Regions from separate parts of the Paenibacillus sp. GCM10027629 genome, predicted to be linked through region 2. Evidence: riboswitches for the same ligand, from Rfam matches in the RefSeq annotation. Region 2 holds a riboswitch; the other holds the start of a gene.
The links. A riboswitch is a leader RNA that binds a small molecule or an ion and turns the genes downstream of it on or off. The one in region 2 is predicted to bind S-adenosylmethionine.
Positions count from the first base shown of each region.

Region 1 (12,240 bases), on a different contig from region 2:
TTAACAATTCGTTAATTAATCATGCTGCTGCGCACTTTCACTCAAGTACGGCGAACAGACAGGACAATACACACATAACTGTGCACGGCTTTCGAAAATTTGCTGGATCGTCTTAATCACTTGCAGTTCTGGTTCACGCGTATGGATATAAATCTTCTGCGGTGAGACGGTAATTAAGGTGCTCACAATCATATCCTCGACCTCAATATCATGATCAGGCATCTCAACCACAACACTCGTCATTTGCTTCGTCTCAATCGGACGCATTTGATCATTCAGCAGCACAAATTGATGATCGCCGCGATGCATCACATGGGCCACAGGAATTTTAGTCTCCTGCACGAACACAAAATATTTAAGCAGTGCGATAAACTCATGATATTGCTGATCGAGAATATACTCATCAACCGCATACTCCACAATGTCACGCAATTCCTTCGTGTAGGCATCCAGACGGAATCGGATAAAGCCTTCCACGTGAAGCGCCGTATTCTCTTCAAAATACTGCGTAATCTCCTGAACGAGCAGCCGTTTGCGCCGTTCGCGATCATCCGGTGTACGGAACTCTTCGTTCGTCTCTTGTAGCAGTTCCATACAATACGTCTCGATTTTATCTAGATCCTCTGATCGTTTGTAATGAAATTCTTTGCGAATAATGCGGCGTAGTACCGCACGTTCTTTGATTTCCAGAATATACTCCGCAAGCACATTCGCCGCCTTACTATAGACCTTCGGCGCGTGCTGCGTCAGCTTAAATCCTGGCAATATGCCATGGCAAATGATCTGGTATTCATGGGAATTCCTCGATTCCGTAAATGTGACGCCTTCCGGCTGCATATGTAAATCAGCGAATTCTTGTTCCATCTGACTATGAAATTTTGACCAGGCTTCATCGGAAGTCGTCGTTATTGTGACTGTAAACAGTTCCATGTGACTTGCTCCTTCCCGAACAATGTTCTTATTCAGTATATGGGCTTTAGGAAACAGATATACAACGAGGATTTTCCCAGCAAGTCCAGAATCAAGGCGAATTTCTCACGGATGCAATAAAAAACAGCTACCGCCAAGGGTAGCTGTTATCAATTAATTCTGCATAATAAAATCGCGTTCAACATTCGATTCTTCTTCAAAGACCCGCAGGATATTATATTTCGTATCCCGTTGCGCAGGGATCTTGCCCGCTTCACGAATTGTCTCTAGAATCGTTCCGATATTCACTTTATGGGTTGCGCCCGCTGCCGAAACGACATTCTCTTCGATCATCGTGCTGCCAAAATCGTTGCAGCCATAGCTTAACGTCTGCTTCCCAACTTCTGGTCCCATCGTAACCCATGAGGATTGGAAATTCGGGATATTGTCGAGATAGATCCGGCTGATCGCAAGTGTCTTCAGATACTCTTCAGGTGTGACGCGTTCCGCCTTCATGTTCGTATTGTCCGGTTGGAAGGTCCACGGAATAAAGGCCAAGAATCCTTTAGACGGATATTGATTGTTAAGACACTCATCCTGTGCAATCCGCACACGATCCAGATGCAGCGCACGCTCATCCATTCCTTCGCCGAAGCCAACAACCATCGTCGCTGTCGTGTTCATGCCGACTTTATGTGCCGTCTGCATCACGTCCATCCAATCCCGCCACGAGCCCTTCAGACGACTAATCTTGCGGCGTGTACGATCATCCAAGATCTCAGCTCCACCACCTGGTAGTGAATCGAGTCCAGCTTCATGAATAGCACGAACGACCTCTTCGAGCGATAAGCCATCTGATACTTCCTTCATCTTCATAATTTCAGCTGGAGAGAAGGAATGCATCGTAATGTTCGGGAACCGCTGCTTAATCTCACGTAATAAATCGGTATAATAGCTAAATGGCAAGTTCGGATTCGTTCCGCCTTGCATCAGAATTTCTGTTCCGTTCACATCGATGGTTTCTTGGATTTTCTGGAAAATCGCCTCATTCGGCAATACATATCCTTCATCCGAGCCAGGTCTGCGGTAAAATGCACAGAATCGGCAATATACATCGCAAATATTCGTATAGTTAATGTTGCGTCCAATGACGAACGTCGTAATCGGATCTGGATGCCATTTCTGCATGATCTGGTTCGCGACATGACCCATCTTCTCCACTTGATCCGATTCAAACAAGGTAATGCATTCTTCTACGTTGATGCGCTCACCTGCTGCAGCTTTATCCAATATGTGATCTACTGACATGTCTGCTCACTCCTTTGCTTCCCCATACTTGTAGATGTAGTTCAAAAAGACATCTTTTGATCACGATGTGTTTCAAGACATCGAATCTTGCGTTCACCCTCGAAGTCCGGTACTCATTTAGGTTTTGCCTAAACTCCGTTCCTCCTTCTTCGGGTTCTCACAACCTTCTCGGTGCTGAAAAGCCGTCTTTTTGAAATTTTTATTTTACTTTCCCCTAAAACACCTGTACTTTTTATCGTAACACATTTCACAAGGAAAAACAGCATCCTAAGATGCTGTTACCGAACGCAATCGATGTATTTTGTGTTTCATTTCATCGAGATAGAGTCGACCATGGCTTGGCATGAATCGTTCCGGCTTCGCAAAAAAGTACCCTTGCCCCATCTCAACATTGTGCCGCATTAGCACGCCTGCTTCTTCTTCTCGTTCGACCCCTTCAGCAATGACTTGGCATTGTATGTCATGCGCGAAGGACATGATCGCTTTGAGCATGGATTCCTTGGCGGCAACGCGATCAATTTCTTGAATGAGCGACTTATCAATTTTGATAATATCCGGAATGATCTCAAGAATAGATTGCAGACTAGAGAAGCCTGCACCTGCATCGTCAATCGCAACGCGAAATCCGAGACTGCGAAGCTTACGGATTACTTGCGAGCTGCTCACATAATCACGCATCAGATGTTGTTCCGTAATTTCGAAGATCACATGACTAGGGCTAATATTTTCTTTCTCAATATACCGTCTAATATTCCGTTCGAAGTGTGGGTGACTCAGCGTCACCGCTGTAATGTTAATAAAGACGGGACTCATGATGCCCCGACCCTTCATTTCTTCGAAGGCCTTCTGGATCACCACGAACTCCAACTCAGACAGCAATTGAACCCGATCCGCATAATCAAACAAGGCCTCTGGCGAGTGAAATATCGTATCGATCGGTCCCCGCGTGAGCACCTCATAACCGTATACTTCGCCCGTCTGGAGATTCAAGATCGGCTGCGTAAGAACCGTAATATCCTTGTATTCAATAATTTGACTTAATTGCTGCTTCAATGAATTGTACGGAATCGGCGCAAGCCCGGCTGCAAGCAGCCAGGCTTCTTGGACAGCGAGGTAGATCCCATGCTTCTCATCATCGATATCTGCAGGGAGCTGTGTCGCACCGCTAATAATCTGAACCGTTAAATCACTCTCTTGTAGTTCAAAATTCAGATCCGTCTGAATCGACTTCCCGATGAGAATGGCAAGCGCATCCGTCTCTTGCGCCAGGAATGGAATCGTCTCACGAATAAAAATGCCATAGACATTGGTCTGAATCATCTTGACCCCGATGAGCCTGGATGCATCGACATATTCAAGAATCGTATCCCGAAGAATATGTTCGAGGACCTTAGTCAGGTGCTGCATTGTATCTGAAGAATGCTGACGAATGAATTGATCAAATTGATGGACACTTAGTAGAATGAGCGAGCATATATGGCCCTGTCGACGGGCCTTACGAACCTGATGAATAACGGGATCCCTCAGCTTAAAGCTCGGTGGCAGAATATTCATGGAACGGTTCGTTCGAGATAACATACAGATGTTCTTCAATCGTTTGATCGATTCATCAAAAAAGGTACCCATACTACGCTCTTATGCCCCCTCGCATCCAGACGTTCTTATTGTCACTATTCTATCACAGCGTAACAAAATATAACAATATTTACCTTATCGTTACACGTCTCGCAGGGCGTTCGATAAATCATCAATCAAATCGTCAACATGCTCAAGCCCTACCGAATAACGAAGCAATCCGTCTGTAATTCCCTTCTCTAGACGAACTTCTCGAGGCATGGAGGCATGAGACATCATGGCTGGGTACGATAAAATGCTCTCTACAGCGCCAAGGCTGACGGCTACGAGCGGGATTTTTACTTTACTGAGCACTTGCTTCGCCCGTTCACCGGAACCGACATCAAATGATACAACTGCGCCATAACCCGTGGACTGTTGTTCATGAATTACACGGCCAGGATGATTCGCTAGGCCTGGATAGTATACCTTCGCAATCGAAGGTTCTTGTTCCAGCCATGCCGCCAGCTTCTTCGCACTCTGCTCCGAATGCGCCATACGCGCTTCAAGCGTCTTCATGCCGCGCATGAGGAGCCAGCTTTCTTGCGTACTAAGCACCGCTCCCATCCCATTCTGCAAATATTTAACTTGGCGGGCAAGCTCTTCTGTAGCTGTGACAGCTAGTCCAGCAAGCACATCACTGTGACCGCCTAAGAACTTCGTCGCACTATGCAGTACAAGGTCCACACCAAGCTCAATAGGACGTTGATGATACGGTGTCATAAACGTATTATCCAGCATCGTTAGGAGGCCGTGTTCCTTCGCCCATGAAGTGACAGCGGCAATATCGGTAATTTTGAGCGTCGGATTTGACGGTGTCTCCATAAATACAGCTTTTGTATTCGGCTTCAGAGCGCTCTTCACTTGATCGAGATCCGTCATATCGACGAACGTCGTCTCAATGTTCATCCGACTTAGGATGGTCGTTAGGAAACGATAGGTCCCCCCGTACACATCTTCCGTCACGATCACATGATCTCCTGCGGATAACAACATGAAAGCGGTAGAGATCGCTGACATCCCGGACGGGAAAGCATACCCATTCGTTCCGCCCTCAAGCAAGGCGATATAGTCTTCTAGCGCTTGGCGTGTCGGATTCCCCGAACGGGAATAGTCATACGTCGGCGGATTGAAGATATCATGATGGTGGAAAGTTGATGCTTGATAAATCGGGACACTGGAAGCACCCGTCGTCTCGTCGATTTCACTTCCGAAATGAATCAACTTCGTTGCAAATTTACGATTCCGTTCTGATCCTTCTGCATGTGCCACGACTATGCCCCCTCGATCTCTTGTCTTGCAAGCTCAATTGCACGGCCTAAATCCGCAATAATATCATCGGCATGCTCAATCCCCACGGAGAAGCGCAGGAGACGATCGTCTACACCGACCTTCTCACGAATTTCAATCGGAATATCCGCATGGGTCTGCACGGCTGGATACGTCATCAACGACTCTACTCCGCCAAGGCTCTCGGCAAAAGCAATCAATTGAATATGACGTAATATCGGCTCAATATATTTTGCTTCCTTCATTTTGAAGGAGAAAATGCCCGTATTGCCTGAGGCTTGCTTCTTCTGAATTTCATAGCCCGGATGTCCCGGCAGACCTGGGAAATAGACTTGATCAACAAGCGGATGCTCCTGCAAATACGTAGCAACCCGTGTCGCATTATATTCATGACGCTCCATCCGCAGCGCTAATGTTTTCATGCCGCGCATTAACTGATAGCTGTCACTTGGACTCAGTACAGCACCAATCGAATTGTGCAGGAATCCTGTATACTCTGATAGCTCCTTGCCTTTCGTAATGATCAGTCCGGCGAGCACATCATTATGTCCGCCCAAATATTTCGTCGCACTGTGCACCACAATATCTGCACCTAGCTCAATCGGACGTTGCAAGAATGGTGTTAACAAGGTGTTATCGACAATCGATAACAAATTTTTTCGCTTCGCCCATGCCGCTACAGCTTCAATATCTGTGATCATCATCAGTGGATTCGTTGGTGTCTCGATAATAACCGCCTTCGTATTCGGCTGTGCCACTTCTTCCAGGGCATCGAAATCATTTGTATCCACATAAGAAGCTGTCACGCCAAAGCGCGACATAATTTTCTCGATTAACCGGTAAGTACCCCCGTATAGATCCAGCGAGACGATCAGATGATCGCCTTGACCGAACATGGCAAATACGGTCTGAAGCGCCGCCATTCCAGAGCTACAGGCAAACGCTGCATCGCCGCTCTCGAGTTTAGCTACCGCTTCTTCCAAGACGCTGCGCGTCGGATTCTTCGTCCGAATATAATCGAATCCCGTGCTCTGTCCTAGCTTCGGATGACGAAACGCAGTTGCTTGATATATAGGATAATTAATCGCTCCCGTAACAGGTTCCTGCACAGAACCAATCTGTGCGAGACGACTTTCAATTTTCAAATCTTCTGACATGTCTAGATATCCTCCTCTGTCCTATTAAATGCCTGCGCCAAGGTCAAATGGTGTCTCTTGATATACATAGTAATTCAGCCAATTAGAGAATAATAAGTTGGCATGCGCACGCCATAGCGATAAAGGCACCCGTGATGGATCATCCTTCGGATAGTAGTTCTTCGGAATTTCGACATCAAGTCCTTTGGCAACATCACGGTCATACTCCCATTTTAATGTAAGCGGGTCATACTCGGAATGGCCTGTCACGAAAATTTGCTTGCCGTCTTTGGTCGCAACGATATAGATTCCTGATTCTTCGGATTCCGATAAAATCTCTAGGTTCTCATTAAGCTCGATATCTTCACGTCTTACCTCGGTATGACGGGATTGTGGTACGTAGAACTGCTCGTCGAATCCACGCAATAAGCTGATATTCGGCGTTGTAATCACATGCGGGTATACGCCAAAACACTTCTCTTCCAAAGAATATTTGGGTACGCCAAAGTGATAATACAGACCTGCTTGGGAGGCCCAACAGATATGCATGGTTGATGTTACGTTCGTCTTACTCCATTCGAAGATTTGTTCAAGCTCTTCCCAATAGTTCACTTCTTCGAACTCCATTTGTTCGACAGGCGCTCCCGTTACGATCATGCCGTCAAACCGGCGATGGCGAATATCTTCAAAGGTATGGTAGAACGTCTCGAGATGCTCTGCCGATGTATTTTTCGACGTATGGGATTTGGGATGAAGAAGAACCACCTCGACCTGCAGCGGGGTATTCCCGATGAGGCGCAGCAGCTGTGTCTCTGTCGTTTCCTTCGTTGGCATCAAATTTAAGATCACAATCTGAAGCGGACGAATGTCTTGATGGTATGCAACACTCTCATCCATCACAAAAATATTCTCATTAGTTAATATTTCTTTCGCTGGCAATGCATCTGGAATTTTAATCGGCATGCGTCATTCACTCCTTTGTGGGATTCTTAAACCATTTGATGGGGTATTGCTCGGAGGGTACAAAAAAAGGCCTCCACAGAGAAGGCCTACGTTAATATATCCGGCGCTTCTCTTATCTCTCAGCAACGAAATCCATTCGTTTCCGCAAGAATTAGCACCGTGCTTTTCAGTCGGTTGCCGGGTATCATCGGGCTAGTCCCTCCACCTACTCTTGATAAGAATTTAGCAAAACCTTATTTGGTTTTTTTTACATAACCCTACTTTAATCCAATTTGAAACAGACGTCAATACACTTCCATCAGCTTCATCCATCCCATGCTGAGGAACGCACCATTCTTCGGTCCGCGCCATATTCTACATTAACTTGGTTCACCGTTTTTTTCATTGCTTGTAAGATATAAGCGCGTTATACTAAGACGAGTGTTCCAAGAGATGAAACATAAAGTAGAGGTGAGTAAGGATGGAAGGCGACCCTATACCGCAGAGGACAATGTCACATATACAACTAAATAGGAATGAAATCTGTCGGTTGTGCCTGAAATCTGTGTAACAACGCATCTTTTGGCCTGCCTTCTGGTTTCATTCGGGAAGAGGAGTGAAATCAGATGAAAATCCGGTTGGTACAAGAAGGTGTGTTCACCGTCATCGAAGATATTAACCAAACGATCATCCCGCCAGAGAACGGCTTCTACTGGATTGATGCAGATGTTGAAGATCTGATCGTCCTGCAGCCGTTATTCACGTTGCATGATTTGGCCGTGGAGGACTGCCTCAGTGAAGAGGAACAACGTCCGAAGATCGAAATTTATGAAGGACATTATTTTATCGTTATTAACAGCATTCGATTTGATGATGAGGAGATTTTCCTACGCGCCCTAAGCATGTTCCTGGGCAAACATTATATTATTACGGTAACGAAGCAGAAGATCAATGAGCTCCGCACAGTGAAACCTATTCTGTGGGAACAGGAAGTCAATCGACCTGATAACTTCTTATATCATTTGGTCGACCTTGTCGTCGACAGCTATTTCTCTGTCGGAGATCGCATCGAAGACCGCATTGAACATCTCGAAGAAGATATCGTGCTTCATACGAAGAAGACCCATTTGAACGAAATTATCGGTCTGCGAAGCGAAATCCTGTGGCTCAAGAAGGTTCTTGGACCGCAGAAAGACGTGATCGCGACCTTAAATAAGAAAGATCTGCGTCTTATCGACGATCAGCTGCAGAAATACTTCAGCGACATCTATGAGAATGCCGTCAAAATATCCGAGACCTTCGACACGTTCCGCGACCTGATGGCCAACTTACGAGAAGCTTATCAGTCCAGCGTCGCGAACCGAGCGAATGAGATCATGAGAGTCTTCACGGCGCTGACGACCATCTTCATGCCGATGACGATCATCACAGGGATCTACGGGATGAACTTCACCCACATTCCTGAGCTTAATTGGGATTACGGATATTACATTGTTTTAGGGGCGATGCTCTGCCTCGGATTCGGGATGTATTTCCTATTCAAGAAAAAAAACTGGCTATAACAACTTCTTGGTGCTGATAAGTCGATTTTTCTAACATAATTAATGCAGGACTTGATCTGAACTGCTGCGCTTAGCAGTGTAGATCAAGTCCTGTTTTTCATTTATCCTGCCTGACGTTGTTGATTGTCTATCTCCCGCTGACGCCGATAACGAATACGAACCAACCGAATACGCTCGTAATACATGGCCGCTTGCTCTCCTTGCAGCCCCGTATCCCCATAGACCTCGAGCAAGATCGGCTTCAAATATCGATACCCATCGCGCTCAATAGCCGACCATATGGCGGCCTGCTCCTCTAGAGGCACCTGCTGGAGCTCTTCTTCGATCAGACGCTCGATATCATACCCTTCCCGATCAAGACTTTCGAGCGCAATCAGAATATTCCGACGCGACATGCTGCAATACTGCTCCAGATCTGTGATGGAACAACCCTGCTGAATTCCTTCCAGCAAACGTTTCTGTTCTGCAAGCCGATCCATTTCCTGCTTATATTTTTGTTCTTTTTGCTTATACAGCCATTGGGCATATTCTTCCCGAGTCACCTGTTCTTTGACCCAATCCAGCGGAAACACTGTCGTTCGTTCAGTATCTTGAAGCAAGCTTACGATCTCCTCGCCATAGAGGTTCACCTTGTTCTCTCCGAAGCCAGGCAGTTGAAGTAACTCCTCCATCGTCTGCGGTACATAGACGCTGAGTAGGCGCAGCATACGGTTCGTCGCAATGAAATAAGGAGCCTTCTTGTCAGCAGTGGCGCGAGATCTACGCCATTGACTTAACATGGCATATAACGATTCATTCGGATATAAATCGCTATAGCAAGCGAGCAGCTGCGACCGAACCAATCGTCCCGAGTGCTCCGCATCACTCATCATTCCATCAATAATCGGAGCGTACCCTTCCCCTAACTTCACCGCAATACCATGTCGAAATGTGGTTAGAAGCTCCTCCCAGGACGTACCCGAGTACCATACCGATTGTTCCATCTTTCCATGGTAGGGTTCACTCCATACAAGCTGCCACACCCCATGTGCCTCACCAATCGATAATTGCGATGTAATAGTCCCATCTGATTCTTGCTTCCTTTCAAACGTGTTCAGAAAAACGATATTCATCATCCACCTCCAAAAAGTTCATGAACGCACGCAAAAAAGCACCCCTCTTATATAAGATAAGAGAGGTGCTTCCTCATTCGTCCGTTCATGCAATTGAGATCATCATAGCATAATTCCAAATTCTGGGCAAGTATAGGGAGACAAAAGTTTTCAAATAACTATAGGTACAGAAATTATAGTTCCTGTTCTTCCCAAATTCCGCTATAATGACCTCATAATCATTGAAGGAGTGACATCCATGTCTCAGCACGAGTTAGATTTTCTATCGGATTCAACGGAAGCAACGACGACGCGATTTGTGACATTCATTGGCGCAAGCTATAAACGGTTCGACCTCGCCATCATGACAACCAACCGCTTCTACGGGAAGAAATTAGTTACTGATCTACAGAGCGGTATTACGGCAATTATCGGTGAAGAAGACTTAGAGGAAGAAGGCTACTTGGAATTCACCTTCAAACTGTCGGAAGAGGAAGCAAGCGACCTGCGCGAATTCCTCCACATGGTTGTAGGCCCGACTGTCTTCACAGATTAATTACAATCCATCGATATAGAAAAAGGCTACCTTACTCATCGAGCAAGGTAGCCTTCTTTCTGTTTCACTGCAAATTCATGCCGAACAGCAGCATGTTGCTCAGCGGTCTACCTGCTGACGTAAGGACTCTCCCATTGGCATAGAGGCCGGATGATGCGCCCCCGTCCAAATTCATTGCCTGCTGCGCTCCAAGCTTCTGCATCACTTGTGCCCACGCTTGAATTGTCGCTCCATTGACCGTTGCAATCATAATGGAGCCATCCTTCATGACAGCAATCCCGCTTCGCGCACCGCCGCTGGTCAAAATTTTGGCAGATGTAAACCCTTCGGCCGTCGGATTCACCGCGAGCTTACCATCTTTCACAAGTCTTGGGCCCGCCCCAACTGCGGTGATGACATCTCCCCAAGGGATCTCATTGCCTTTCAGGTCCTTATAGTGAACTTCATATGATGCCATTGCACCCACTTTAAATCGTTTTGCTTGCCCTGTCTCGCTACCGTTAAAGACAAGCACATAACCATTCGCTGGGATCGCGACATCTTGATTTTGCGTCACTTTGGTGACTACGCCTTTATCTACGACAACCATCTCACCATAGTTAAATCCAATGGTTTTACCCCGTGCCGGCGTGTAGAGAATGCTGCTCGATTTCCCTTTAACGGGCGTTCGATTTGCAAAATAGACATAATAACTGCCGCTCTTGCCGCTGTCCGGATCGTAGACACTCCCCGTAACAGATACCCGTAAATGATCCATCCGAACTTGGCCATTTTTCGTAAATCCGATCGTTGTCCCGGTGTTACCAATATGCGCAAGCTGACCATTCTGTATGATCATGCCATAAGGCTCTGGGATGCCGCCATAGGCTTCAAAGTATGTGCCATTGATACCATAATCCGCATGATACCGTTTAACAATGTCTTTCATATTAGCTGTCTGACCAACCTTGCCGCCTGCCAGACCTACTTGTACACCGATATTTTTCGGCATCGTCACGGTCTGTACCGTATAAGTACGTCCGCCTACGGCAACCTTCTTCATCTCGACTTTTGGTTGGTAAGCAAGCTTCTGCGTTCCTTTCGAGGAAGATGTCGTACTGCCCGCAGTACCTCCTTGCCCTGCTGCCGTAGCCATGACAGCTCCGGTAAGACTGAGGACAAGTGTGAGGACGATGGTCCGAATAAACTTAGTTGACATGCTGACTGTTACACCCCGATCAATGAATTTAAACTCTGCATTTCTAACTCTGCAAATTTGCGTTCAATTTGTGTACGATCTAAGGTGAATTCGCAGTTGTCTATCGAACAGACGAGCGGCACATCGCAACGAATACGTGCTAAATCGCGAGATAAGTGCAGCATGTCGATGTCCGCTTCAATTTTGGTACGCACGGCTTTGGTCAGTTCATGAAGGTTCTCTAAGATTCCTTCTACGGATTCGTATTGTTGAACGAGCTTGTAAGCTGTTTTCTCTCCAATCCCGCGAACACCCGGATAGTTATCACTGGTGTCCCCCATCAAGCCTTTCACATCGATCACTTGCGCCGGTGTGAGTTGACGTTCTTCCATGAGTGTGGACGGATTGTAGACCATATAATTCCCGTGTCCTTTTTTCATAATGATGACATGGACACGCTCGTCAACCAATTGCAGCATATCGTGATCGCCGGTCAGGATATAGATATCCATGTCAGATCCATATTGCTTGGCAATCGTACCGATACAGTCATCGGCCTCGTATCCAACTTCACCGATATTCGGAATGCCGAAGCTCTCCATCACTTCACGAATTAAGCTGAATTGCGGGATAAGATCTTCTGGTGCTTCGCCGC
Region 1 is NZ_JBHTGZ010000012.1:630,981-643,220, forward strand. Features, by position in the region: gene ACFQZR_RS23485 (putative sporulation protein YtxC) at 16-930, opposite strand; gene mqnC (cyclic dehypoxanthinyl futalosine synthase) at 1,084-2,217, opposite strand; gene ACFQZR_RS23495 (EAL domain-containing protein) at 2,485-3,843, opposite strand; gene ACFQZR_RS23500 (aminotransferase class I/II-fold pyridoxal phosphate-dependent enzyme) at 3,934-5,103, opposite strand; gene ACFQZR_RS23505 (aminotransferase class I/II-fold pyridoxal phosphate-dependent enzyme) at 5,106-6,278, opposite strand; gene metA (homoserine O-acetyltransferase MetA) at 6,303-7,220, opposite strand; SAM riboswitch class I at 7,330-7,441, opposite strand; gene corA (magnesium/cobalt transporter CorA) at 7,826-8,761, shown strand; gene ACFQZR_RS23520 (HRDC domain-containing protein) at 8,863-9,876, opposite strand; gene ACFQZR_RS23525 (DUF3055 domain-containing protein) at 10,112-10,408, shown strand; gene ACFQZR_RS23530 (phosphodiester glycosidase family protein) at 10,473-11,606, opposite strand; gene ACFQZR_RS23535 (5'-3' exonuclease) at 11,615-12,240, opposite strand, start outside.
Region 1: another riboswitch for S-adenosylmethionine. It lies ahead of metA (homoserine O-acetyltransferase MetA); the one in region 2 lies ahead of ACFQZR_RS09725 (hypothetical protein).

Region 2 (12,240 bases):
CATCGCTGGAGAATATTTTCTATCAGCTCGTTAAAGGCGGGGCGTAGATGATGGATCTTCAATCATTATGGCGACGGCGAAAAAGCGCCTTCTGGCAGGAAGTCTTTCCGTACTTCCGCTATGTGGGGCAGAGCGGATTTCTATTGTTCCTTGGATTCATCTTCATCGGCGGTGCTGCAGGGTATGTCGGATTTCTAGGGAGGATCCCGGCGGATTTCCCAATTCGAACGGTGAGCCTTATCGTACTGCTGCCGTTTGTCCTGTGGAGCAGCTTTCGGACGTTCCTTCAGCCTGCGGACCTAGTCTATTTGCTTCGGGTAGAACCGAGGATGAAGGAATATTTTCGAAAAAGTATAGGGTATAGCGTCAAGCCAAAGCTTATCCTTTTAAGTATAGTATACGGCATTCTATGGCTGCTCTATGTTCGAGCGGATCAAGATCCGAAGCCGTTCTTGCTCTTATGGGGCGTGTTGTTGGCGCTCAATATCATGAACAGCTATGGCAGTTGGCAGGAGCGCTGCATGAGCCGGCCTGGAGTACGGTGGAGTTATCGTCTGACACGTTGGCTGATATCGATAGTGCTGCTCGCCGTATGGCTATGGCAGCCGACGTGGAAAGCTGTGATCTTCAGCTTGATTGTTATTATTACATATGTGGTTGCTCTCCGAGTACCGCGTAAACATGCCGTACCGTGGGAATTGCTTATTGCAACAGAGCGAGATCAGCGCGGACGGTTCATGATCTTCTTGAACTGGTTCGTCGATGTGCCGTCCATGCCGCAGAAGGTGTATAAGCGTACATGGCTGAACGTACTTGGCAGGCGGATTCGTTTTCAGCAGGATTCTGCATACGATTATTTATATTTGAAAACATTGCTGCGTAGTGATGTGCTCGGCATGGTCATTCGTCTGACTGTGCTCGGCATGTTGATCTTATATTGGGTGCGTAGTTCGAATTGGGCACTTCCGCTCTATGCCTTCATGTTGTTGATCATAGGGACACAGCTGACCGCAATCAGGCGGTTCCATCGGTACTCGTTCTGGGCGTCGATCTATCCAATCCCTTATCATTTCCGTAAAAAGGCGGTTGTGAAGGTCGCACGGCGGACGCATCTTGCCCTCGCGTTCATCTTATGGCTGCCATTGCTGCTAACGAGTGGGGCATGGTCTATGGTCTTCGCTGCCCTAGTTGGTGGCATCGCGTTCGTATACTTCTTCCAGTGGGCTTGGTCCCAGAAGAAGTGGATGGAGCATGAGGATGATGAGGATTTGTAAGAGGTACATCTTTTGAGAAAATCGCTTTTCTTTCCCGATTGTAAGGGCAGGAAAAGCGATTTTTTCATGAGATAGATGGAGCAGTTGTTCATTGATTATAAAATTCGAATATCTCATCAGCAGCTTGATGATACCCCCCTGATTCTCGAAAGGATTCACCAATATTTGCTGCAGCATTCTTGAAAGATGAGAGGCTTAACATATGATCTACGGCTTCACGTAGTTGATTTGCAGTCAAGCTTTGCATTTGTAATTGAATGCCTGCTCCGATATTGGCGACTTGCCCCGCAATGATCGGCTGATCCGCGCTTTGTGGGATGACAATTAGCGGAACCCCGTAATAGAGACCTTCATGAGTACTGTTCATTCCACCATGTGTAATAAATACTTTCGTGTATTGCAGTACATCCGTTTGAGGAACATAATTTTTTACGATGAAGTTTTTAGGAATTTCCCCTAAATCAGATATTTGGGCTTTACTTCCAACAGACATAACAATCGTATGTTCCGTGTTCCCAAATGCCTCAAAACAAAGCTTATAGAAATCCATTGCTTGGTTAAAGACTGTACCCAGTGAAATGTAAATAGGGTTACTCCCCTGGATTGCAGTAAAGTCAAAGTTTTCTTGCGTTAATCGTGAAGAGATGGATGGACCTACAAATTTATAAGTTTGGTCGAATGCTTCTCCATCAGGTTGAAATTCTCTTGTTGTATATACGATTGTAAGTGGTGCAGGATTACAAAACACTTCGTACGGAGAATGGATCTCCACATCATATTTTTCCTTCACCATTGCCGTCAGGCTTTGAAATTTATAATTGATTGGTTTAACGATTTCCGCAGGGACTTCGGTAGAAAATTGTTCTAACATTTTATCGAATGAAGCTTCTGACTGCGCAAAAGAAGTACAAGAGTTGATTGCAGGAAGCTTAAGAATTTGAGCAAGTAATCGTCCACAACCAAACATGGAATCATGGATGATGTAATCAAAATGCTCTCCTTTGATCTGTTCAAGAACGCTTGGTATGACGATATCTGACGTAAGTAAAAGACCGTTAACTCTTTCGAGTAAATAATCTCTTCCACCTGAGATAAAGGCTTTAATAAATTTTTGATCGTCAAATGTTCGAACTGTTGCTCCTGTCTTCTCAATACGCTCCCGAAAAGCTTCTATACAAAAGTACACGACCTCTTCTCCACGGGAAATAAGCTCTTGTACCACTCCAATCGTTGGATTGATATGACCCTCTGATCCGCCATTAATAAATAACACACGCGCCATTTCTACCGCTCCTTAGGTATACTGTTCTCTAAATTGTGTAAGAGTAAGGGACACTATTCCATACCATCGCTCGAATCAAATAATCGCATCAAGTTTATCATAGAACAATACTTGAAAATCTCAAAACTTTAATCACCGTATTTTTTCGCTATAACGTTGGTTGGATTCAACTAGAAAGAAATAGGAGAGCCCACGGAAATACGAGGGACAAAGGAGAGAAATGGATTTGGATTTTCACGGCGGTAAACTCAACCGATAACTTGAACAACATGATTGCTGGCGATCCTGATGATGCAATTTATTATCGCTGGAGTCCAGGGGAATGGGATCATGAATTTGAAGGTGCTGAATATTTTGCGGAATATCTAATCTATTGTTTAACGAAGTGAAGGGTATGAAATCGGTGGAAAGCGTCAGACATTTTAAAGAGAAAGTATACGAGTGTTGCGTGGCAGCGCTTGATTCGCTGAACGAAGAAGGCTTTTTCTTCGATTTGAACGAATCTGGGGTACTGGTCTTTACTGTTTCGGATGCTACGAATGCTCTAGAAAGCTCGCTATTATGGCGCGTATAAACCCGGAAGGTTCCGTTCTCGGCGGGTAGGATAAGGCGATGGAAATCGATCTTCGGAAATAGGTTGTAACTTACCAAAAAGGATTTTGGGAATTTATAAAAAAATATCATTGTACAAAAATCGAAGATGGGGTTCAAACTTGGTTCCTCTCTGACCTCTTTTACGTCGAGGTACCTTGACATCAGAATGCTTTATAGTATTATAAAAATAATTGAATATGTTGAATTTTCTTATCAAGAGTAGGTGGAGGGACTAGCCCGATGAAACCCGGCAACCGACAAACCTTTGTTACCAAAGGAATGCACGGTGCTAATTCTTGCAGAAAAGCTGTACTAAGCGAATCTGGGAGATAAGAGCGAGGATATGACTTTGAATTCTTATGACCTTTCTCTGATTCTAGAGAAGGTCATTTTTGTTTTCATGAGCTAACTAAACATGTGTAAAGGTGTGATAAGGATGCCGATCACGATTCCTAACAATGAAACTGTCGAGTATCACCAAGATATTCATCCCCTTCGTATTGGTTTGCTAAATTTGAAAAAATCAGCGATTGGTCTTTCTTTTGAAAGTTCGCAGCAGTGTAAGATTACCCGAATAGAATGTTTTCGATTTGACAGTAAACATACAGAAAAGCTGCAACTTGGACATGGAACAGATGATATCTGCGGGCTAATTGCTATCTCCACAAATACAGGAGCAGTTGGCTTAAGGGAATTTGAGATCCCTTGTAACAGCCTGAGGTCCGATTTGACTATGTGGGCTGCTCTTTTCCAGCGAATTAAAGGTCTGACCTTGACGGAAAGCATGAAATATGCTCAATTAAAGCAAGAGGCATGGGGACCTGTGAGATTTGAATTAATTGAGTCCGCAATAATGGATATAATTGAAAAAAATGAATTAGCATTAATAAACAACAAGGATCAAAGATACTTCTACTTCTGGGATCGGGCATACATATTTAACCATACGCAAGCGTACATCTCTTTTTAAGAGATTAACAATCCTACCCGTAAGCGGAACAAAGAGCTGCAACACGGCTTCCCCAAAGCAGACCGACGGCCCGAAGATTCCGAGTGTCTGCTTTGGGGCTGAATTACAAAGATGGTTTGTTCAATCAAGCTAACGTTCTCCGTTAGTTTAACAATCTCACAGTCATCCCTTCATAATAATCGATCTTTCACGAAGAAAAACAACTGGAAGGAATTAGATGCCAGTACATAGAATAATATTAAATGGATCTATAGGAGGGATTACGTATGTTCAATAATGTCCTATATTGATATGCTTTCCATCAAGGAGGGATAACGTATGTTTAATAACAAACCCCGATTAACAAGCTAGATAACTTAATTAATAGGGGATGAATATATGGTAATCGCTAATAACATTATTAAGCACCATTTTGAAAATATTTATTTTATTACAGGTAGTGCCTGCGGTGGAAAAACGACCGTATCTAAGTTCCTTGCAAATAAATATGATTTAATTCTTTATAGTTGGGATGATCGGTTTGCAGAATATCAAGCAATAGCGCATCCTAATTACCAGCCTGCAATGAGCCAACGTTCGAATATTACTTCCTGGGAAGAATACTTTATGAGACCTGTAGAGGCGTTTGCTGATTGGTTAGCAAGTTCATTTAAGGAACAAACTAGCATGGCGACTGTCGACTTATTGAGGCTATCTGGCAATGTTGGTGGCAAAAAAATAATTGTAGATGGCTTTTTCACCGCGGACATATTAAAAGAAATAACAGACTACAGTCGGGTATTTTTCTTGCTTGCATCTGAAGAAGTCATACGTCATGATTATTTTAATCGTGAAGAAAAACGAGAAATGTTAGAGTGCATAAACGGACTGAAAAACCCAAATGCAGCTATTGAAAATACCTTTCATACAATGTTGTATAAGCAAGAAGAGCGTGATAAAGCTATTCGGGAAAGTGGTTTCAGATATAACACTAGAGATAATCTCAACACTAACCCATTGGATTTAATTCGGGAAGTCGAAGAACATTTCGGATTTGGTAGATAACATTAATTAATAACGATTCTAAAGCTTGGCAATTCGCCAGGCTTTTTCTAATTATCACATTACTTCTTATGGAGCATTCCTGCCAGTTAGCGCAACGCGGCTGCCGATCCATGCCGGCAGCCGCGTTTTAGTTATTTTATTAAGCTATCGTGTCCCGTTAGCTTAACCAAATTCAGGTATGACATCGCTATTGACTTACAGGTATTTCAAGCGTGGTTCTATCAGGGTATAATACAAATTCCCACACTTTTCCGTCATCTCCCTTGTAGAAGAAAGAATACATAAAAGCTTTTTCCTTCTGGAAGTTAATAAATAACTGGTTTACAACATTGCCATCGATTATATCTTCGTGGGCTACCACATCTAATCTTCGTTCATAGTTTGTGTCCTCATTGGTGGTATCATAAAGCCATAGTAGGCCACCATCTGCATCACCTGAGATATAGTCTTTTCCAAATCTTTTTTCTACTTCTGACTTCGAAAGACCAATTTCTGCTTTTTCCTTTACAAACTCTTTATCTAATGTTCTGGCTGATTCACCTGTGCAACCTGAAAATACAAAGATAACAACAAAGACTAGACAGGCAGTGAGTAACTTCCTCATAGTAGTCCTCCCCTGGCAAGAAATAATCCCATTTATGTTGACGCTATTAATACAGTTGCGTATAACTGCCCTCTGGTTGTGTAAATATAAAAAAAGGCTATCCTCTTAATGTGATGATGATGAAGATAGCCTTTTTTATTATTTTTTTATAAATGTCCCGTAGTCCGTTATTACCTGTCTGGTGCTATCAGTTATATCGTCTTCATTGTAAACAATTTCAGAGGAATTAAATTGTTTATTAGAAGCAGCAGTTCTTTCGAATACACCATATTTGGTATTAATACTTTCTACGGAGTTTAGTACGTTAGCAATTTCTTGCGAACTCATTTTTTTCTGAGGAGTAAACATTGCATTATTAGCAAATATAGTAGTTGCTAATACCCCGCTTACAACGATGACGCTAAAACATACCGCTATTAGTTTCTTTTTTTTATTCATGTGATCATTCCTTTAGTTAATGTAATCATTACCGGTTGGTAATGTTGCCCAATTACACCTCCCAAAATTTAACTTATATTCATTATTTAGACGAGCATATCATAATAATTGTTTCTTATAAAAAAAGACCGTTTGTTCCTCGTTCGCGAAATTATTAAACTATCCTGCCCGTTAGCGCAACGCGGCTGCCGATCCATGCCGGCAGCCGCGTCTTAGTTATTTATGAAGCTATAGTGTCCCGTTAGTTTAATCTCTCTTCTCTGTTCAATGTTTTATGCCTTAAGTAAAATCTAACTCTTTTAACTCTGGAACAACAAACTGAGGAATTATTCTGTAATTATCAAGTTGTTCTAAGCTGACCCACAGGTTAATAAATTCCTCCTCGTTACTTATAAATTCAGACTCATGAAGGTAAAGAGGGCTATTTGGGGGAAGAGTGACAAGTTAAAACAGTGCTATTTCATGGAGGTAAATCGTTGGATACGTAGAAAAGTTCTCGACAACTCATACAAGTCTTTTGTCAATAATAGGAACAGCGTACTCTTCGCAGATCTCCCTTTCAATTGTTTTGCTCGCATCTTCAAAATGCTCTGCTCTTCCCCCAGGTAAAAACCATCTTTCATTTTCTATTGATCTTTGTAATAGAATTTTGTTGTTGTGGATTGGCAGCATATGCACACCGGAACCCAGGGGCAATCGTAATGAGGAAGTCCTGCATGTTTCTGCGCCGGAGTTGTCAAATTTCTTTAAATCTCATTGCCTTTAGGTAGATATACGGTAAATATAGTACCTTCATCAGGCTGACTCGCAACGCGGATGAAACCGCCATGGGCTCTTACAAAATGATGGACGATGGATAATCCGAGCCCCGTACCGCCTGTATGCCGCGAGCGCGCTTCTTCTACCCGGTAAAATCGATCGAATAGGTGGGGCAACTCCTCCGCCGGTATTCCGATGCCGGTATCGATCACCGAGACACACGCAAAGATAGCTTTCCGGTCAACGACCCGGTCTTCGATTTTAACTGTAATCTTCCCTCCACGAGGCGTATAACGAATCGCATTGGTCAGCAAATTAATGAAAACCTGCGTGATCCGTCTCGCATCGACCATCATGGTAACCGGTCTTGAATTCGTACAGAGGCGAATATCCAATCCGTTTTCTTCCACTTCGTATCTCACGTCATCCACAATTCGTTCCAGGTGTGCAGACAGATCGAGCGGTTTGCGATCGAGCGACAACCGGCCCGCTTCGGCGAGCGATAAGACATGAAGGTCGTCCACAAGCTGGTTGAGCCGGATGACTTCGTCATGCAGCCGAAGCAGCATTTCCGGCGAGATATCATGACCGGCCTGCTGATAATTTTCCAGTTTAAGCTGCATAACGGACAGCGGCGTGCGAAGCTCGTGAGCGACATCAGCCACTAACCGTCTTCGGGCTTCTTCGGCTTCACGCAGGCGAAACGTCATATCATTGAACGTTTGGGCGACTTTTCCATACTCATCTTTCGTGTCTACAGGTACTTTGACTTTCAGGTCACCCTGCGCCACGCGCTCTATGGCGGCTATAAGCTTTTTGAGCGGGTGGGTCAGAACCCCCGATAACCAAAAACTGAAGATCAACCCAATCGCGCCAAAAAAGAGCAACCGCATGCCATGCGTAACTTGAAGCAGTGCGTCCAGCCGCGTGTTGCCAAGGAAATAAGATTTAAAGATTTCGAATTGCTCTTTGGGCGCGGAGCTCAAATAGTCGGTATAGATTTGTTCCCTTTGAAATTGATCGATCAAGTCGGCTGTGTAGACTTGCGTTGTCAGAGAGAAAGTGAAGCTTACAATGAGCACGAGCAGTACCATATAGGCAAATATTTTCATGCGGACCGTCATCTTCATGAACGTTCACCGAATCGGTAACCGAAACCGTATACCGTTTGAATATAACGGGGATTGGCCAGATCATCTTCCAGCTTGCGGCGAAGATTCCGGATATGGGAATCCATCGTTCTTTCGTATCCCATGTACTCATCCTCCAAAGCAGCCTTTAACAATTGCAAACGGCTAAAGACAATGCCAGGATGACCAGCCAGTATCAACAAAATTTTGAATTCGGTAGGTGTTAATTGGATTTCCTGACCGTCTTTGAATACCTGACATTTAGCCTCGGAAATGATCAAGTTGTCTCTTTCCAAGAACATCGACCTATCTTCAGGTCCGCGTAAGCGGCGAAGTAAAGCTCGGATGCGCGAAGCGAGCTCGCGCAAGCTGAACGGCTTCGTCAAATAATCATCCGCGCCGATTTCCAGACCGACAATTTTATCCGATTCATCCGATCGTGCCGTGACCATAATAATGCCGCAATGCGAGGTTTGCCTTATTTCGCGGCATACGTCGATTCCGCTTTTCTCCGGGAGCATCCAATCAAGCACGACGAGATCAGGCCGTTCAGACCGGGCAATCATGAGCGCTTCCTTGCCGGTACAGGCAATCAATACCCGGAACCCTTCACGTTGCAAATAGGTCTGCATCTCCTCCAGCATGCCCGGTTCGTCCTCCACAAGCAACAATTTCGGTTCCATTCCCATCACATCTTTCCCTTTAGTCTGCTTCCATTGACGAGAGTTATATCGCTTACCGAAATTATACCGTGATTTGGTAGGTCCTTGAAGAAATCCACGCAAAAAGAGGAAGATCTGCATAAGTTCTCGACATTTGTTGTGTAAACTGGGGGTGAAAGGAGGGAAATCATCGTGAAAATAAAACTCATTTCATTCATAATCCTTTGTACATTTCTACTGGTGCCAACGATCGCCTTTGCTGAAGGGACTGGTGTTGGTTATGGTAGTATCACCCCTGGGCGGCTCTTGACTTTCGCGGCTGTGTTGATTGGGCTAAGCAGCGCACTTCTTGCTGGGATTGCTCTTGCCCGTCCAACCAATCGTTTTGCTACAGGTCAATGGCCTGTTCTGTCCATCGTGTTGGGTCTGTTTTGTTTGCTTCTCTCCATGTTTCATCTAGCCGTTACGCCTGCTGGTTTTGGTGCTGGCAACGGACGTGCTGGAGCGATCATAGCGACCGTGATTGGACTGATCGGCTTGGTGCTCGCTGGAATGGCTTGGTTCCGCTCTCTTCGTGACAAATAATTCGAATATTTTTTCTGTTTCTCTTAAGAACGTGAAGTTAGTTTGTAAACTGATCGTGAAAGGAAGGGTAGGCATGAAAATAAAACTCGTTTCATTTGTAATCCTTTGTACATTTTTCCTTGTGCCGACGATTGCCTCAGCTGACTCAGCTGAACAAGTCTACGGTTTTACTCCCGCACGAATCAAGATCCTCGTGACCGTGGTGATGGGGTTGGGCAGTGTGGGCATCGCTTGGTTGTCTTTGGCCCGTGCCTCTGATCGTTCTGGCAAAGGTAATTGGCGAATTGCGACCCTCGTGGCCATCGCGTTGGCATTGATTGCCTTTTTTATCGCTGGGCCGCATTTTGTTTACACTACCGGCGATATTGGTTCCGGTAACGGGCGAGGTGGTGCCGCCTTTGTCGTCATACTGTCGATCATCACGATCGTCCTCTCTGGAATGGCTTGGTTCGCCTCCCGATATCGCACTAGCTGAACCGAAACATTTACCAAATATGGCGAATGAACAGAGTGACGAGGCGATGTTCGGCGAGGCGAAACTTGTTTCTGAGTGAAGCGAGTTTTTCACACAAAGTGTACGAGTTTCGCTATGGCACTTAAGCGCCAAGTCTCACTATGGTGCACCGTCCACCGAACAGCGACCCAAGAAGACGCGGAAGATGTAGTGCAGGATGTGTTTGTTAATGCGTGTACAGAATAAACATGAAAGGGAGATCGAAATATGTCAATTTCGAATCATAAAGCACCTCTACTCGATTTGTTTTCTTCTGAATTTAAAGGTAAAGCCTATTCTTTTTACACAAGACTCAGGGAAAATGAGCCCGTTTATCGTTTCATGCTTCCTAACGGTCAAATTGCTTGGCTCATTACACAATACGAAGATGCACAGGCAGCATTAAAAGACAATCGGTTTATTAAGAATCCACATACACTGTTGAGCCAAGAACAAATGAACAAATTGATTCCCATGCTGGAAAGGGATTTACTCATTAACCATATGGCGCTCTCTGATCCCCCAGATCATACCCGCTTGCGTAACTTAGTTGAAAAAGCTTTCACGCCAAAAATGATCAAGGAATTGCTTGGTCGAATTCAAGAGATCACTGACACGTTACTAGATGAGATTCAAGACAAAGGGAAAATGAATGTAATTGATGAGTTTGCTTTCCCTTTGCCTATCATTGTGATTTTTGAAATGTTGGGAATTCCTACAAAAGACCGTGATCAGTTCCGAGAATGGTCTAACGTAATAATTGAGGCTATTACTACTGACATCCCCGAGAAAATGCAGGAGGCTCTCCCAAAGATTCAGTCTTTAATTAAATACATTGGTCATCTGATTGAAGAGCGGCGAAAAGATCCAACTGAAGACCTTGTTAGTGCTTTGATTCAAGCTGAGACTGAGGGAGAAAAACTTACAGAAAATGAATTGTATTCGATGATTTTCTTGCTCATTATTGCTGGATATGAAACGACGGTTAATTTGATTGGAAATGGTGTATTAGCTTTGTTGCAGCATCCAGAACAATTTGAAAAGCTCAAAAGTAATCCTGAACTTATCTCATCTGCGATTGAAGAAATATTACGTTTCTACGGACCTGTAGAGCTAGCGACTAGTCGATTCGCAGGTGAAGATGTTCTGTTACATGAGAAGTTAATACGTAAAGGAGATATGATTGTAGTAGCTTTAGCTTCCGCTAACCGTGATGAGACACAGTTTAAAAATCCGGATCTATTTGATATTACTAGAAAGAATAACCGTCATCTTGCCTTCGGTATGGGAATTCACTACTGTCTGGGTGCTCCACTAGCACGACTGGAAGGTCAGATTGCCCTTCTCACTTTACTGCGCAGAATGCCCAATCTTCGTCTGAATACAGATGCTGAAACGTTGAAATGGCGTCCTACTTTTATCATGCGTGGATTAATTGAATTACCAGTTGTGTTTTAATGTTGAGCCGCATTTTGTTTACACTACCGGCGATATTGGTTCCGGTAATGGGCGAGGTGGTGCCGCCTTTACTGTCATACTGTCGATCAAGTGAAAGCTGATATAGATTCAGTTTGTAAAAACAATAAAAGAGGAGGAATGAGCATATGAAAATGAAACTAGTTTCATTCGGAGTACTCTGTGCACTTCTACTTGTACCAACGATTGCCTTTGCTGAAAATAAAGTCGGATATGTAATCACGACCGGGCGAATCTGGTCCACGGTAGACGCGTTTGTGGGGCTGATGAACGCAATCTTTGCTGGGCTGTCTCTATCCCGCTCCATCCGTCGTATTGGCAATGGTGGGCGAAACGGGGCCATCATATCCGTAGTAGTGGCGCTGATCGTCATTATCTATGCTTTAATTCATATGACCATGTTCCCTGGTGATTTCGGCACTGGCGACGGAAGAGCTGCGGCTGTCATCGCCATCGTGACGGGGATCATTAGCATAGTTCTTGCCGGTATCACTCTGATCCGCTCTCGCCGTGCTGGCTGACCTAAATGGGTTTGAATATCTTGATCTGAATTTATCCTTAGGTAAAAGGTTATCTGGTTAATCCAAACCCAGATAACCTTTTATGATAAAAAATAAAAAACGTTTTACATACCACACATATTTCGCGATCAACGAAGTGCCACTGAGCATATTTACCCAGCCGTTTTAAATTTTTATTCTTAGAAGGCCCACACAACGTATTGAATGAATAACAGATTTCAATCGATTTTTCACTACTCTCACATCACTTTAAAGAAATCCACGTAAACAGAGGAAAATCTGCATAAGTTCTCGACATTTGTTGTGTAAAGTGAAAGCTGATATAGATTCAGTTTGTAAAAACAATAAAGAGGAGGAATGAGCATATGAAAATGAAACTAGTTTCATTCGGAATACTTTATACAACGA
Region 2 is NZ_JBHTGZ010000009.1:109,751-121,990, forward strand. Features, by position in the region: gene ACFQZR_RS09705 (ABC transporter ATP-binding protein) at 1-47, shown strand, start outside; gene ACFQZR_RS09710 (ABC transporter permease) at 48-1,274, shown strand; gene ACFQZR_RS09715 (macrolide family glycosyltransferase) at 1,363-2,556, opposite strand; partial or broken gene ACFQZR_RS09720 (DUF4303 domain-containing protein) at 2,826-3,130, shown strand; SAM riboswitch class I at 3,358-3,486, shown strand; gene ACFQZR_RS09725 (hypothetical protein) at 3,587-4,120, shown strand; gene ACFQZR_RS09730 (hypothetical protein) at 4,499-5,164, shown strand; gene ACFQZR_RS09735 (hypothetical protein) at 5,352-5,768, opposite strand; gene ACFQZR_RS09740 (hypothetical protein) at 5,907-6,206, opposite strand; gene ACFQZR_RS09745 (NUDIX domain-containing protein) at 6,711-6,878, opposite strand; gene ACFQZR_RS09750 (sensor histidine kinase) at 6,953-8,095, opposite strand; gene ACFQZR_RS09755 (response regulator transcription factor) at 8,092-8,778, opposite strand; gene ACFQZR_RS09760 (DUF6223 family protein) at 8,950-9,342, shown strand; gene ACFQZR_RS09765 (DUF6223 family protein) at 9,332-9,817, shown strand; gene ACFQZR_RS09770 (cytochrome P450 family protein) at 10,064-11,293, shown strand; gene ACFQZR_RS09775 (DUF6223 family protein) at 11,440-11,832, shown strand; gene ACFQZR_RS09780 (DUF6223 family protein) at 12,198-12,240, shown strand, end outside.